DNA from 2 places in the Cupriavidus sp. 8B genome. Region 2 is predicted to be linked to the other one. Evidence: riboswitches for the same ligand, from Rfam matches in the RefSeq annotation. Region 2 holds a riboswitch; the other holds the start of a gene.
What was found. Region 2 has a riboswitch for cobalamin ahead of ACYP5B_RS21990 (TonB-dependent receptor plug domain-containing protein). Riboswitches for the same ligand answer to the same signal wherever they lie in the genome.
Positions count from the first base shown of each region.

Region 1: linked by a shared signal. The riboswitch ahead of ACYP5B_RS08640 (TonB-dependent receptor) and the one ahead of ACYP5B_RS21990 (TonB-dependent receptor plug domain-containing protein) in region 2 are both predicted to bind cobalamin.

Region 1 covers NZ_BAAILO010000090.1:45,382-51,916, reverse strand. Annotated here, with positions in the region: gene ACYP5B_RS08650 (YjjA family protein) at 1-459, shown strand, start outside; gene ACYP5B_RS08645 (methyl-accepting chemotaxis protein) at 523-2,079, opposite strand; cobalamin riboswitch at 2,372-2,629, shown strand; gene ACYP5B_RS08640 (TonB-dependent receptor) at 2,755-5,016, shown strand; gene ACYP5B_RS08635 (hypothetical protein) at 5,064-5,318, shown strand; gene ACYP5B_RS08630 (HoxN/HupN/NixA family nickel/cobalt transporter) at 5,372-6,430, shown strand.
Region 2 covers NZ_BAAILO010000225.1:1,698-10,846, reverse strand. Annotated here, with positions in the region: partial or broken gene ACYP5B_RS22020 (SIMPL domain-containing protein) at 1-348, opposite strand, end outside; gene ACYP5B_RS22015 (sulfite exporter TauE/SafE family protein) at 458-1,270, opposite strand; gene ACYP5B_RS22010 (EVE domain-containing protein) at 1,355-1,849, opposite strand; RNA gene ssrS (6S RNA) at 2,032-2,242, opposite strand; gene ACYP5B_RS22000 (cell division protein ZapA) at 2,556-2,897, opposite strand; gene ACYP5B_RS21995 (hypothetical protein) at 2,894-3,211, opposite strand; cobalamin riboswitch at 3,420-3,664, shown strand; gene ACYP5B_RS21990 (TonB-dependent receptor plug domain-containing protein) at 3,764-5,692, shown strand; gene ACYP5B_RS21985 (FecCD family ABC transporter permease) at 5,708-6,706, shown strand; gene ACYP5B_RS21980 (ABC transporter ATP-binding protein) at 6,712-7,548, shown strand; gene cobO (cob(I)yrinic acid a,c-diamide adenosyltransferase) at 7,541-8,182, shown strand; gene cobT (nicotinate-nucleotide--dimethylbenzimidazole phosphoribosyltransferase) at 8,235-9,149, shown strand, end outside.

The DNA of each region.
Region 1 (6,535 bases), on a different contig from region 2:
CGCACCACCGCCGTGAAGATCCTGATCGCCGCGCTGCTACCGGTGGCAACCGCACATGCGCAGATCGGCGACCTGCTCAAAGGCGCCACGCAGGGCGGCACGGAGAGTTCGTCCGGTGGCCTGAGCGGCCTGGGCAGCAGCTTGGGCGGGATGGGTGGAATGCCCTCGCTGCAATCGCTGAGCTCGGGCAGTACCGGCAATGTCGCCGGGATCCTGGAGTACTGCGTGAAGAACAACTACCTTGGCGGGGCCAGCGGCGCCGCCTCGGTAAAGGACAAACTGCTGGGCAAGGTCGGCGGCGGCTCGCCCACGTCGGATGCCGGCTACACCAGCGGCGCCAAGGGCATCCTGAGCAGCAGCGATGGCAAGCAGTTCGACCTGAGCGGCGGCGGCCTCAAGGACCAGGTCACCAAGCAGGTCTGCGACAAGATCCTCGCGCAGGGCAAATCGCTGCTGTAGGACAAAGCGCGCTTGATGCCTGGCAAGCGCTTGGTTAGCGCTTGGTTAGCGCTTGGTTAGTGCTCAGGCGGGCGACAGGCGGAAGGCCGACACGGCATGGTGCAGCGCGCCGGCCTGGTCTTCCAGTGACGCGGCGGCCGCGCTCGCCTGCTCCACCAGCGCAGCGTTCTGCTGTGTCATCTGGTCCATCTGCGCGACCGCGCGATTGACCTCCTCGATGCCGGTGCGCTGCTCGGCGGTGGCCGAGGCGATGCCATCCATGATCGACGTCACGCGGCTGACCGCATTGACGATCTCGGCCATGGTCTGCCCGGCCTGCTCCACCAGCGCCGAGCCACTGTCGACCTGGCCCACCGACTCCACGATCAGCGTCTTGATTTCCTTGGCCGCGCCCGCGCTGCGCTGCGCCAGGTTGCGCACCTCACCCGCCACCACCGCAAACCCGCGTCCTTGCTCGCCGGCGCGCGCGGCTTCCACCGCCGCGTTCAGCGCCAGGATATTGGTCTGGAAGGCGATGCCGTCGATCACGCCGATGATGTCGTTGATCTTGCGCGAGCTGGCGGTGATGCCGCGCATCTTGTCCACCACCTGGCTGACCACGCTGCCGCCCTGCTGCGCGATCTGCGAGGCGTCGGCCACGTATTGGCTGGCCTCCTTGGCGTTGTCGGCGTTCTGGCGCACAGTCGCGGTGATCTGCTCCATGCTGGCGGCGGTCTGCTGCAGCGAGGCCGCCTGCTGCTCGGTGCGGCTCGACAGGTCGGTATTGCCCGAGGCAATCTCCTGCGCCGCCGAGGTGATGGAATCGGCCGACTGCTGGATGCCCGCCACCGTGCCGGCGAGCTGGTCGCGCATATGGCCGATGGCGTACATCAGGCTGGAGCGGTCATCCGGGTGGGTTTCAACGCACGCGGTGAGGTCACCGCCGGCCATGCGCAGGGCAAGCGCCGCAGCGGTAGCGGGTTCGCCGCCCACCGAGCTCTGGATGCTGCGGATCAGCAGCGTGGCCACCGCAGAGATCACGATGCCCAGCAGCACCAGCAGGCCGAGCGATTGATACAGCGAGGAGCGGAACTGTGCCTCCACGTCATCCATGTACGTGCCTGCGACCAGGTCCCAGCCCCACGGCTTGAAGCGCGCCACGTAGCCGATCTTGGGGCTCGGCTGGTCGCTGCCCGGCTTGGGCCACCAGTAGTCCAGGTGGCCGGCGCCTTCGGCCGACGCGCCGCGGGCCGCGATATCGACGTACAAGGCGTTGCCCTTGGCATCCTTGAAGTCGCGCATGTTCTTGCCATTGAGCTTGGCGTTGATGGGATGCATCAACAGCACGGAATCCGCACCAACGATGGTGATGTAGCCATCCTTGCCATAACGCTGCGCGGCAACGCGGGCGGTGGCCTGGGCCTTGGCATCGGCCTCGGACATCTTGCCCTGGCGCGCCTGCTCGGCGTAGTCGCTCACCAGGGAGAGCGACATGTCGACGATGTTCGCCAGTTCGCCGCGGCGATCGGCCATTTGCAGCTGGCGGGTCTGAACGGCGTGCATCACGGTCAGCAACAGCAAGCCGAGCCAGGCCAGCACAAGGGGGATCCACAGCTTCTTTCGCAGGGTCAGACGATTCATGGCATTCGCTCTTCGGGGCAATGGCCGGTCATGCGGGAGGCATGCGGCATCTCCGGATATCGGAGCCTGATTCGTCTTCTTTAGGGACAGCTGCGGCAGGACGGCACGAAAAAGCCAAGAAGCGCGAAAAATGCCGCACAAAGCACCAAGATGGCGACAGGCTGCGCCGGACCGGAACGCTCGCGCACCCGCACGGTGCAAAAATACATCTGCCATCAGGCGCCGAAAGCCGCTGAAAAACGGCTACAATGCGCCTCGCATTCCACTCGTAATTGCAATTGACTTGCAATTGGACTGCCAAGGGTTCGAAGGTGCCCCCGGCTCGCAGCGCGCGGCGGGGGTTAAACGGGAAACAGGTGCGCCGCCGGCCATGCCGCGGCTAATCCTGTGCTGCCCCCGCAACGGTCAGCAGGTAAAAAGGTGTCACGCCGCGCCAACAGGCCGTGGCAGCCACTGCGCATCAACGCGTGGGAAGGCGGCACCCCGGACGCGCCCCAGCGGCAGGCGTCCCCCTGCGAGCCCGGATACCGGCCTTCGACCAATCACCGGGGCTGCGGACGGGCGGCCAGGCGTGAGACGGCCAGCCACGCGCCCGGCCGTCACTGCGCGCTCGTCCGTGGCTTGTTCGTTTATTGCCGCCGGGCGGGGTCGCCCACGGCCAACGATGGAAAGTCCATGTCCGCGCGTCCTCGCCTTGCCCGCCCCGCCTCGGTCGCGGCCCTCAAGCCACTCAAGCCACATCGCGCCCCCAAGCCGCGCAAGCTCGCGCACCATTGCGCGCTCACGCTGTCGCTGGGTGCCTTTGCCGGCTTAGGCGCGGATGTCGCCTGGGCAGCGGACGATGTGCAACCGTCCGAGCGAGCACGATCGCAGCCTTCCCGCGCGGACGGCACCGTGCTGCCGCCGGTGGTAGTCAGCAGCGCCTCGCAGCCATCGGGGCTGGCGCTGTCGGAGCCCGCCAGCACCGGCAGCCGCCTTGGCCTGACCCCACTGGAAACACCGGCCAGCGTGGAAGTCCTGTCCGGCGATACCATCCGCGAACGCGGCGATTTGTCAGTGCGCGAGGCCGTTACGCGCGCCACCGGCATCACCTCCAATGGCGCGCCCGGCAATGGCGGGACGGCGCTCGCGGCACGGGGCTTCGCAGGACAAGGCTCGGTGATGCAGCTGTACGACGGCACGCGGCTCTACGTGGCCTCCGGCACCGTCACCTTCCCCTTCGATACCTGGTCGGTGGACCGCATCGAAGTGCTGCGCGGCGCGGCCTCGGTGATAGTTGGCGAGGGCGCGATTGGCGGCGTGGTCAACGTCATCCCAAAGAAGCCAATGCGCGCACCGATCGCCAACGAGCTGCAGCTCACCGGCGGCACCCAGAAAACGGCGCGCGCCGCCTTCGACAGCGGCGGCGCGGTCAACGAAAACCTCTCCTACCGCTTCAACGCCAACTACGGCCGCTCCGGCGGCTGGGTGGACCGGGGAGACTCCCGCAGCCTGGCGGTGTCGGCCGCGGTGCGGCTGGACGTATCGCCCGAGTTCAGCCTGACGCTGTCCTATGACGACGCCGACCAGCACCCGATGCAATACCTGGGCACGCCGCTGGTCAACGGCAGCCTGGACCCCGCCCTGCGCAAGAAGAACTACAACGTGGGCGATGCCGAGATTACCTACCGCGACCGCTGGACCCGGCTCGCGGCGCAGTGGCAACCCAACGAGCGCGTCACGGTGCGCAACCAGTTCTATTACCTCACCAGCCAGCGCCACTGGCGCGACGCCGAGTCCTATACCTTCCTGCCCGCGACCGGCCAGGTGCGCCGCACCGACTACCTGGAGATCCTGCATGACCAGGAACAGGTGGGCGACCGCGCCGACCTGAAGCTCGATGGCCAGCTGTTCGGCATGGCCAATACGGCCATGGTGGGCTTTGACGTCAACCGCATCCACTACACCAACAGCAGCAACTCGCCCTATGGCGGCGCGTCCACCGTCAATGCCTACCAGTTCGACCCGGGCCAGTTCTTCAGCCCGCCGGGCATCGTCACGTCGCCGCGCTTTCGCACCCACACCACGCAAGCCGCGCTGTTTGGCGAGGACCGCCTCAAGCTGACCCGGCAATGGTCGGTGATCGGCGGCGTGCGGCTGGACCATGCCCAGCTGGAACGCGGCAACCTGGTCACGGGCGACGACTGGACGCGCAGCTTCAACAATGTCACGTGGCGCGCGGGCACGGTCTACGAATTCACGCCCGCGCTGTCGGTGTACGCGCAGTACGCCACCGCCACCGATCCGCTCGGCGCGTTGATCTCCACCTCGGACGCGCAGAAGGATTTCAAGCTGGCTACCGGCAGGCAGATCGAAGCCGGCGTCAAGCAATCGTTCTGGAACCAGCGCGGCGAATGGACCTTTGCCGCCTACCAGATCGCCAAGAAGAACCTGCTCACCCGCGACGCCAACAACCCCGCGCTGTCGGTGCAGGTGGGCGAGCAATCCTCGCGCGGGCTCGAAGGCTCGGTCAGCGTGGAACTGATGCGCGGACTGCGGGTGGACGCCAACGCAGCCGTGCTGCGCGCCCGCTACGACGACTTCGCGGAAAGCACAAACGGCGCGCTGGTCTCGCGCAACGGCAATGTACCCACCAGCGTGCCGCAGCAGGCGGCCAACCTGTGGCTGACGTGGGCCTTCGCGCCGCAGTGGCAGTTGGGCAGTGGCCTGCGCTACGTGGGCAAGCGCTACACCAACAATGCCAATACCACGACCATGCCGTCGTACACGGTGGTGGATGCCTCGCTGCAATGGCGCGTATCGCGCAAGACGGCGCTGACGCTGCGCGTCTACAACCTGTTCAACCGCGACTATGCCGAGTCCTCCGGCAACAGCGGCAACCAGTGGCTGCTGGGCCGGCCGCGCGCGGCCGAGCTGTCGGCCAACTTCTACTTCTAAGCCGGCCATGGCAAGCACGCCTTCATGCTGGCGGGACGCCTGCTGCCTTGACGACACCGCCGCGACCTGCGACCTGGGCCTGCATCGACCCGGACACCGGCAACCTGCTGGGCCGCCGCCGCCGTGCCTACCGCTGGCTGTTCAATGCCGCGCACAGCTGGGACTTTGGCTGGCTGCTGCGCCATCGCCCGGCCTGGGACGCAGCCGTCTGGTTGCTTTCGCTCGCCGGGCTGGTAGTCTGCGCCAGTGGCGTGGTGATCGGCTGGCGCAGGTTGTTTCGCGGGCGCCGCCGGCGGGCATGAATCCCAGCCTGGCGTCCATCCACTCAGAATCCCCGATCTTTCACGGACCGCTCATGTTCCGCTTTCTCGCCAGCATCTTCAACGACCAGGACGCCGACGTGCGCCGCAAGGTCGTTGCGCTCTACGTCTTCCTGATCGCCGCCAATGTCGGCGCCTGGCTGTGGGCACTGGTGGCGTTCCGCGACCACCCCATGCTGCTGGCGTCCGCCGTGCTGGCCTACACGCTCGGCCTGCGCCACGCCGTGGACGCCGACCACATCGCCGCCATCGACAACGTCACGCGCAAGCTGATGCAGGAAGGCAAGCGCCCGGTGACGGTCGGCTTCTCCTTCTCGCTCGGCCACTCCACCGTGGTTACGCTGATGTCGATCGGCATCGCGGTGGCCGCCGCCGCGCTGCAAACGCGCTTTGCCGATATGAAAGCCGTGGGCGGCATGATCGGCACGAGCGTCTCCGCGCTGTTCCTGTTCCTGCTGGCCTTCTTCAACCTGTTGATCCTGATCTCCGTGTGGCGCGCCTTTCGCGCGGTCAGGCGCGGCGAAGCGCTCAAGGAGCAGGACCTGGACCTGCTGCTGAACAACCGCGGCGTGCTGTCGCGGCTGTTCCGCCCGCTGTTCCGGCTGGCCAGCCGCAGCTGGCACCTGTTCCCGATGGGGCTGCTGTTCGGCCTCGGCTTCGACACCGCGACGGAGGTAGCGCTGTTCGGCCTGTCCGCCGCCGAAGCTGCAAAGGGCGTGCCCTTCTGGACCATCATGGTGTTCCCCGCCCTGTTCACCGCCGCCATGTCGCTGGTGGACACCACCGACGGCATCCTGATGCTGGGCGCCTACGGCTGGGCCTTCACCAAGCCGATCCGCAAGCTCTACTACAACATGACCATCACGCTGGTCTCGGTTGTCGTTGCCGTGGTCATCGGCGGCATCGAAGCCCTCGGGCTGATTGCCGACAAGCTCGGGCTGGAAGGCGGGCTGTGGGATGTGATCGGCGAGCTCAACGCGCACTTCGGCATGCTGGGCTACGTGATCATCGGCGTGTTCGTGCTGAGCTGGCTGATCTCGATGGTGGTGTACCGGGTGCGGCGTTATGACGAAATTGAGGTGAGGATGGGGTGAAGATCTGGTGACATGGTGGGACGGATAACCGCTTAGCGCTGATATGCGCGGATTGCCCACCCGTCTATCTTCGCCACGATAGCCCGACGGAACGCGCCCAGGATC
Region 2 (9,149 bases):
CAGAATCACCTCGGCGCGGCCGCGCCAGGTGCTGATGCGCCCGTTCTTGTCGTTGGACGGATAGATGGTGAAGCCGCCCGATTGCGCCTGCACGCCATTGGTACGCTTGGCCTGTGCGATCACATCTGCCGTCTTGGCCGACAGCGCCGAGGAGATCGCGCCCGGTTCCGCGCCTTCCTGCTCGGCTGCGAGCGTCAGGTGGACCACGTCGGTCGGCACTTCGGTGGCGGCCTGGGCGGACAGCGACAGCACGCCGGCAGGGGCCGGGTCGTGGGTCGGGCCACCGCCCTGGGCGGAGGCAACCATGGCGGTGGTACCGAGCAGCGTGGCGGCAAGCAGGTGTTTCATTGCATTTTCCCTTTCAAGACGATGGGTATCAGACGCGCTCCCCAGGTGATCGTTCCGCTACGTGGCGTGCGACCTTGTATCTACTTGTATCTTCGGCTGCCGTGGTCCTTCAGAACGCGTGCCAGGCCTTCCACAGCATATAGGCCGACAGGCTGAACAGCAGGCAGGCGAAGACCTTCTTCAACTGCCCGACATCCATGCGGTGCGCGGTGCGCGCGCCTAGCGGCGCGGTCAGCACGCTGGCCAGGGCGATCACCGCCAGCGCCGGCAGGTAGATGTAGCCGAGCGAGCCGGCCGGCAGCCCGGTCTGGCCCAGCCCGCTCCATACATAGCCGATCACGCTCGCCACCGCGATGGGAAACCCCAGCGCGGCCGAAGTGGCCACGGCATTGTGGATGGGCACATTGCACCAGGTCATGAACGGCACCGAGACAAAGCCGCCGCCGGCGCCCACCAGGCTGGACAGGAAGCCGATCACGCCGCCCGCGCCCAGCATGCCCGGCGTGCCGGGGAGTTGCCGGTGCGGGGCAGGCTTGCGGTTGCGCAGCATCTGCCACGCCGAAAAGCCGACGAATATGGCGAACAGCAGGGACAGCCAGCTGGTCTTGAGCGCCGCGAAGACCTTGCCGCCGCCGATCATGCCGCCGATCAGGATGCCGGGCGCCAGCGCGAATACCAGCTTCCAGCGCACCATGCCGCGCTTGTGGTGGGCGCGTACCGACGACAGCGAGGTGAACAGGATGGTCGCCATGGAGGTGGCGATGGCCATATGGACGATGGCCTCCTGGGGGAAGGCCAGGGCGGTGAACAGCAGCGTGAGGAAGGGCACCATCAGCATGCCGCCGCCCACGCCAAGCAAGCCGGCGCAGAAGCCGGTAAAGGCGCCGAGCATCAACAGCCCGGGAATCAGGGAAAAGCTCATGAAGCGGAATCGACCTTGTTGGTGTTGTAGTTATGTAGTCGGCAGCCATTGTGTCATGCCGCTGATGCGGCCGTCGGTGCCAGGCTATCGCATCAGCCGCGTGGTGATGAAACGCCATTCGGCCGGGGTCACCGGCGTGATCGACAGCCGGTTGCCGCGGCGTAGCACAACCATGTCGGCCAGTTCCTCGTGCGCGCGCAGGTCGGCCAGCGAGATCAGTGGGCCCTTGCCGACAAAGCGCACGTCAACCAGCATCCAGCGCGGCGCATCTGGCTTGGCGGCAGCGTCGTAGTAATCGCTCTTGGGGTCGAACTGGGTGGGATCGGGGTAGGGCTGCGAGCTGACCTCGGCCAGGCCGGCAATGCCGGGCTGCGGGCAGGAGGAGTGATAAAACAGCACGCCGTCGCCGATGCGCATGCCGTCGCGCATGAAGTTGCGGGCCTGGTAGTTGCGCACGCCGGTCCATGGCAAGGTGCCGCGCTCGGCCAGCATATCGATGCTGGCCTCGTCGGGTTCCGACTTCATCAGCCAGTACTGGCGGGCGCGCGCGGCGGCATTGGCTTGCGTGGATCGGCTCATGGGCGGGCAGGGGCGGGCGTGACGTTGGCGACAGCGATATGGTGCAGCAAGCACGGCCAAAAGAAAACCGTCTGACGGATGTGGGCCGTGGAGGAAAAACGAAAAGGGGGCGCTGCGGAGGTGACGCGCGAATGCGCGCCACAAAAGGAAAAGGCGGTGGTCGAATAACCACCGCCTTTAGAGGGGTCCCCGCCTCGGCCGCTGGATCGGCATCCTGAACCCAAGTGAGGTTCAGAGTGGCTGCGGAAGCCGCATTTCGGGTACATCACTGATTCAGGGAGTCCAAACTGAAACTATGAATCAAGCGACGCGCTCGCCCACACGGCATAATCCCGCACCAACAAATGCTTATCGGTTCAAGGAATATGATCCTGACGAACCAGGCAGGGAAACTGTCAAACGTCTGACTCTTTTTGCACTGCCAAACATGCTGCTTTGGCAAGGCTGTCAGACGTTTGCCGTTTCTAACTTGGATGGGATGAAAACGGCGGTCAGGCGCGATAACCCGACCTAAGGTACCGCAACTATGTGGCTTGGTGCGGCTTGGCTCCACTATACACCGCGAGGCTTTCCATACCAAGCCCGTCTTTGCGTATCGTTACATTTTGCTGACGCGCGCGGCATGTGGGGCACATCGAGCCGATATCGCCACCATGGCGCTGCGCGCCTGTGCCGTGCGGTACACCACCGGCGAGAGGCTAAGCGTTCAGCTGCGCGGTACGGGCGAATTGGTGCCCACATGCGCGTACTGGCGCAGGGCTTCGTCCGCGCGTTCGTTCAGCTCGCGAATGCGTGCACGCACGGCATCAACGGGAATCGCACCGTCCTCCTGCTGCTTGCGCTTGAGCGAGAGCAGGTCCGAGGCGATGCTGATGGCGGCCATCACGGCAACGCGTTCCACGCCCTTGGCGGATACCCCGCCCTTGAGCCGGGTCATCTGGTCGTCTACCAGTGCCACGGCTTCCAGCAGCGCGGCCTCGTTGTCGGGGGCAATGGCGAACCGGTAGGACTGGCCGGCAATGTTCACTTCGACTTGCTTATTGCTCATGCGTTTTCTCCAGGTGCCTTTTGTTCGGCGCGGCTGGCGGCCTCGCCTTCGCCCAGCAGATCGAGCTGGCGGGCGTCGCTGGCGGTGGGCAGCTTGTCCAGGATCGACTGGATGCGCAGCTGCGCTTCCTCGATCTTGATATTGAGCAGCTCGCGGTCGGCGGCCATGGCTTCGCGGTCGCCGCGCAGCTGGCTGGCCTCGGCCTGCAGGCGTTCGATCTCCTCCCGCAGGCGCTGGTTCTCCGCCGCCAGGGTATCGGCATGGTGCAGCACACGCCCGATCTTGGCGGCGAGTTGTTCGAGTTCGGTGAGCATAGAGCCTGTCATATCTAGGGTCTCGGGTTTTGGGATTTTAGCCCAAGCGCTATCGTGCGGACGGCGAACGCAGACGTGTGTGACCGGGCCTGCGCGCCGAAGTTGCATGCATCGTCGCTTAACGGCATCCGTGGCGCCGGCTTTATGCCTGTTTTCAGGCGCTTTCCTGCGTTTTTTCCGCGCCATTGACGCTGGGCTTGAAACTGCCTACACTCGCGCACGTTCCAGGTGCTCGTAATCCTATTCACTACAGGGTTGCAGTTCAACGGGAAACAGGGAGCCAGCCGTCGCCGCCAGGGCAGGGCCGTGCCAACCTGTGCTGCCCCCGCAACGGTAAGCGACCGCGATCGCAAGATCGCAAGGCCGACCACTCAGCCACTGAACCGCAAGGTTCGGGAAGGCGGTCGGACTGGCGTCGCCAGCCCGGATACCGGCCTGAACGAGAGTGCGCCGCCCTCCCGCTGCTTCTTGCCGCGCAAGCCAGCGGCGCGCTTCGTCGCCAGACGGTCCGCGGGGGAACGGACCAGGCAGCTCTCTCCCACAATCCGCATCATGCGCTCATCGTCTTACAAGTCGAGCCGTCCGGCATCGCCGGCGCGCCAGACCGCCCCCGCTATCCATTCCTGGCCACTGCCCGCGACCCTGATCGCTTTGCTCGCCGTGTGCGCGCCCGGCGCCGCGATGGCCCAGGCCAGCGAAGCTTCCGCCGTACAGCCGGCCGCCGACGCGCAGCTCGCGCCGGTGGTGGTCAGCGCCAACCGCACTGCCCAGCCGCTGACCGAGGCACTGCCGCACACCACGGTGGTGACCCAGCAGGACATCGTCAACTCGCAGGCCATCGACCTGCGCTCGCTCCTGCGCACGCAAGCCGGCGTGGAGTTTGCCGCCAATGGCGGCCTGGGCGCCAATACCACCCTGTTCATGCGCGGGGCCAACGGCAACCAGACGTTGATCCTGATCGACGGCGTGCGGGTTTCGTCGGCCAGCAGCGGCACGGCCCAGTTGTCGAACATCCTGCCCGACCAGATCGACCATATCGAAATCGTGCGCGGCAACGTCTCCGCGCTGTACGGCTCGGATGCCATCGGCGGCGTGGTGCAGATCTTCACGAAGAGCGGCGCGGGCCAGGCCCCCGCGGCCAACGCGCAGATCGAGTACGGCAGCAACAATACGCGCCAGGGCACGGTGGGCTACGGCGGCCAGATCGGCGATACGTCGTTCAATATCACCGGCTCGGCCATCAAGACCGACGGCTTCTCGGCCGTCAACACCAAGCAGCAGCCCAAGGCCAACCCCAACGACAACCCCTACGAGAACAAGAGCGTATCGGGCCAGGTCAAGCATCGCTTCACCAGCGACTGGGACGCCGGCGTCACTGCCTACTACTCCAAGAGCAAGCTCTCCTACGACAGCACGGCCGGCAAGCCCACCGATGTCTGGTGGATGAACAGCGAGCTGTACACGGTTTCCGCCTTTGTTAACGGCAAGATTACGCGGGACTGGACCACGCATTTCAAGGTGGCCCAGAGCGAGGACCGCAGCGAGAACACCTTGAACGGCGTGTTCAATAGCCGTTTCAACACGCGCAACCGCCAGTACACCTGGCAGAACGAGTACGCGCTGGCTCCCTCGCATACCGTGCTGTTCGGCGCCGAGCACGCGCAGCAGGAGCTTGACTCGAGCTCCTACACGGCGCCCACGCGCAATATCACCTCGGTGTTCGGCGGCTACGACGGCCGCCTCGGCAAGCACCAGTTGCAGCTCAATGTCCGCAACGACCACTACTCGGATTTCGGCAACAAGGCCAGCTACTTCGCCGGCTACGGCTATAACGTGACCAACGCGCTGAAGCTGATCGCCAACGCCAGCAATGCGTTCCGCGCGCCGACGTTCAACGAACTGTACTTCCCGGGCTTTGGCCAGCCCGGCATCCAGCCCGAGCGCGCCAAGTCGTTCGAGCTGGGCGCGCAGTACAACACCGACGCCGCCGGGCTGCTGCGCGTGACCGCGTTCCAGACCCGCTACGACAACCTGATCACCTCGGCGCTGCAGCCCAATGGCTTGTTCCTGGCGCAGAATGTCAACAAGGCCAAGGTGCAGGGCATCGAAGCCTCGTGGCGCGCCAAGCTGATGGGCACCGACGTGGGCGCCAGCATCACCTTCCAGAACCCGGTGGACGAGCAGAGCAATACGCAGCTGCTGCGCCGCGCGCGCCGCCATGCCGCATTCGACGTGGGCCGCCAGTTTGGCGACTTCCGCCTGGGCGGCGAGTGGATCATTTCCTCGACGCGCATGGACAGCGGCTCGCGTACGCTGGGCGGATACGGTATCGTCAACCTCAATGCCCGCTATAACATCGACAAGCAATGGTTCGTTGCCGCCCGTGTGGAAAACCTGTTCGACAAGAACTACCAGCTCGCCTATCCCTACAACACGCAAGGACGCGCCGGCTTTGTCACGCTGGGCTGGCGTCAGAAATGATGGTGGCTGCCTGACATGCGCCGCGCGCTAGCCGTCTGGCTGATGCTTGCCGCCGCCGGCGTGGCGGTGTTCCTGCTGTCGCTGGCGGTGGGCAGCGTGTCGCTGTCGGGCGCGCAGGTCTGGCAGGCGCTGTCCGGCGGCGCCGACGATACCGCTGGCGCCATCGTGCGCGAGCTGCGGCTGCCCCGCGCGGCGGCCGCGTTCGCCTGCGGCGGCCTGCTGGCCCTGACCGGCGCGCTGATGCAGGTGCTGCTGCGCAACCCGCTGGCCGAGCCCTATGTGCTGGGCGTGTCGGGTGGCGCGGCCACCGGCGCGCTCACCGCCATGTTGATGATGTGGCCGCTGTGGACGGTGCAGGCCGGCGCGGCCGGCGGCGCGCTGTTCTCGATGGTGCTGGTGGCCACGCTGGCGCGGCGCGACCTGCTGCATCCGCAGGTGCAGGGCGGCCATCATGAGGCCGGCTCGCGCCTGCTTCTTACCGGCGTGATCCTGGCCGCGGGCTGGGGCGCGTTGATCACCCTGATCCTGAGCGTGGCGCCCGAGGCCCGCTTGCGCGGCATGTTGTTCTGGCTGACCGGCGACCTGGGCGGCACCGCCAGCTACGGGCTGGCGCTGGGCGCGCTGGCGCTGGCCGTGCTGCTGGCCATGCCGATGGCGCGCTCGCTCAATGCCATGCTGATGGGCGAGACCGTGGCGCAGGCGCTGGGCGTGCGCGTCGGCGTGGTGCGCATGTCGGTGTTCGTGCTGGCCTCGCTGGCCATCGCGGTGGCCATTACCTCGGCCGGCTCGATCGGCTTTGTCGGGCTGGTGGTGCCGCACCTGGTGCGCCTTGCCTGGGGCAACGACCAGCGCTTGATGCTGCCTGCCTCCGCCTTGCTCGGTGGCACGCTGCTGATGGCCGCCGACCTGGTGGCGCGCACGGTGATTGCGCCCGCGCAGCTGCCGGTGGGCGTGATCACGGCGCTGCTGGGTGTGCCGACCTTCCTCTTCTTGCTGCTGCGCAGGCCGCGCTGATCCCTATGCCGACCTGGAACGAACCCGTTACCCCCTGTCCGCCGCTGGTGCTGCAGTCCTTGCAGCTGCGCGCCGGCGCGCGCTCGCTGCTCGATGGGCTGAGCCTGTCCATGCAGGCGGGCGAGCTGTGGTGCATCGTGGGCCCGAACGGCGTCGGCAAATCCACGCTGATGTCGGTGCTGGCCGGCCTGCGCAAGCCGGACGGCGGCGTGGTGCTGCTGGATGGCCGCGCGCCGCTGGAGACGCCGCCCGCTGCCCTGGCATTGCGCCGCGCCTACCTGCCGCAGGCGGTGCACGACACCTTCTCGATGTCAGTGCGCGACGCCGTGGCGGTAGGCCGTCACCCGCATCTGTCCGGCTGGGGCTGGGCCGGCCGCGAGGACGACGCGGTGGTCGCCGCGGTGATGCGCGAGATGGATCTCGATGCGCTGGCCGGGCGCGATGTGCTGACCCTGTCCGGCGGCGAGCGCCAGCGCGTTTCGCTGGCCGCCACGCTCGCGCAACAGGCGCCGCTGTTGATGCTGGACGAACCCGCCGCCCATCTCGACCTGCGCCACCAGATCATGGTGCTGGAAACCCTGGCCCGGCTGGCACGCGCCGGCCGCCATGCCATCGTGGTGATCCTGCACGACCTTAACCTGGCGCGGCGCTACGCGACCCATGCTTTGCTGCTGGCCGAGGATGGCCTCTGCCTGCACGGCCTGGCGGCGCAGGTCCTGACCCCCGCGCATTGCTCGCACGCGCTGCGCACGCCCATTGTCAGCGTCAGCGACGGCCGCCATACCGCGCTGATTGCCGATGGGGCGCATTCCCCCGAACAAGACGGAACCCAACATGACTGAACCCAAAGCCTTTGAGACTTCCACGTCGGAAGACGCCGCCCGCGACGACCGCCACAAGGCGCGCATGGTGCGCAAGAAGGATGTCGTGGATGCCAAGATTGCCGCTGCGCAGGACGAGCGCGGCGTGATCGTCATCACCACCGGCAACGGCAAGGGCAAGTCCAGCTCCGGCTTTGGCATGGTGGTGCGTGCGCTGGGCCATGGCATGCAGGCCGGCGTGGTGCAATTCATCAAGGGCGCGATTCCCAGCGGCGAGGAACTGTTCCTGCGGCGCTTTCCGGAGCAATGCGCCTTCCACGTGATGGGCGAGGGCTACACCTGGGAAACCCAGGACCGCGCGCGCGACGTGGCCAAGGCCCAGGCCGCGTGGGAGGTGGCGCGCTCGCTGCTGCGCGACCCGTCGATGGGACTGGTCCTGCTGGACGAGCTCAATATCGCGCTCAAGCTGCACTACCTCGATGTGGACACCGTCATCGCCGACCTGCGCGCCCGCCCGCCGATGCAGCACGTGGTCATCACCGGCCGCGGCGCACCGCCCGCGCTGATCGAGGCGGCGGATACCGTGACGGACATGACGCCGGTCAAACATGCCTTCCAGCAAGGCATCAAGGCCCAACGTGGCGTCGAGATGTAAAACGTCTATTCTTGTTCCAGCGAATCTTCATCAAGAATCACCAAGAAACACCATGCTGTTACCCGCCATTGCCCCGCTAGACGTCTCCTTGCGACCAACCCTGCAAGCCGCCATCGATGCCAAGACCAAGCCGCTCGGCGCGCTCGGCCGGCTCGAGGACCTGGCCTTGCAGATCGGCCTGATCACCGGCAGCGGCACGCCTGAGCTCAAGCGTCCCGCGGTGATCGTGTTCGCTGGCGACCATGGCGTGGCCGATGCCGGCGTGAGCGCCTATCCGGCCGAGGTCACGGCGCAGATGGTGCTCAACTTCCTGGCCGGCGGCGCCGCCATCAATGTGTTCTCGCGCCTGCACGGGCTGGCGCTGGAGGTGGTGGACGCGGGCGTGCGCGCGCCGCTGCCGTCCGCGCCCGGGCTGGTCAACTGCCGCATCGCTGCGGGCACGCGCAATTTCGCCTTTGAGCGCGCCATGAGCGCGGAGCAGGTGCAGGCGGCGCTCACCGCCGGCATGGCGCGCGTGCTGCGCCACGCCCAGCTGGGCAGCAACGTGATCGGCTTCGGCGAGATGGGCATTGCCAATACCTCGTCGGCTGCCTGCCTGGTGAGCCGGCTTACCGATACACCGATTGAGGATTGCATCGGCCGCGGCACCGGCCTGGACGACGCGGGCCTGGCGCGCAAGCGCGCGGTGCTGGCGCAGGCGCTGGCGCTGCACGCCGACGCCGTGGAACCGCTCGACGTACTGGCGGCCTTCGGCGGCTTCGAGATCGCCATGATGACCGGCGCGTTCCTGGCCGCGGCCGCCAGCCGCATGGTGATCCTGGTCGATGGCTTTATCGCGTCGGCCGCGCTGCTGGTGGCGCAGCGTCTCGCGCCCGAGGTGCTCGCGTACTGCGTGTTCTCGCATTGCTCGCACGAGCACGGCCACCGGCGCTTGCTGGAACACTTCGGCGCGCAGCCGCTGCTGGCG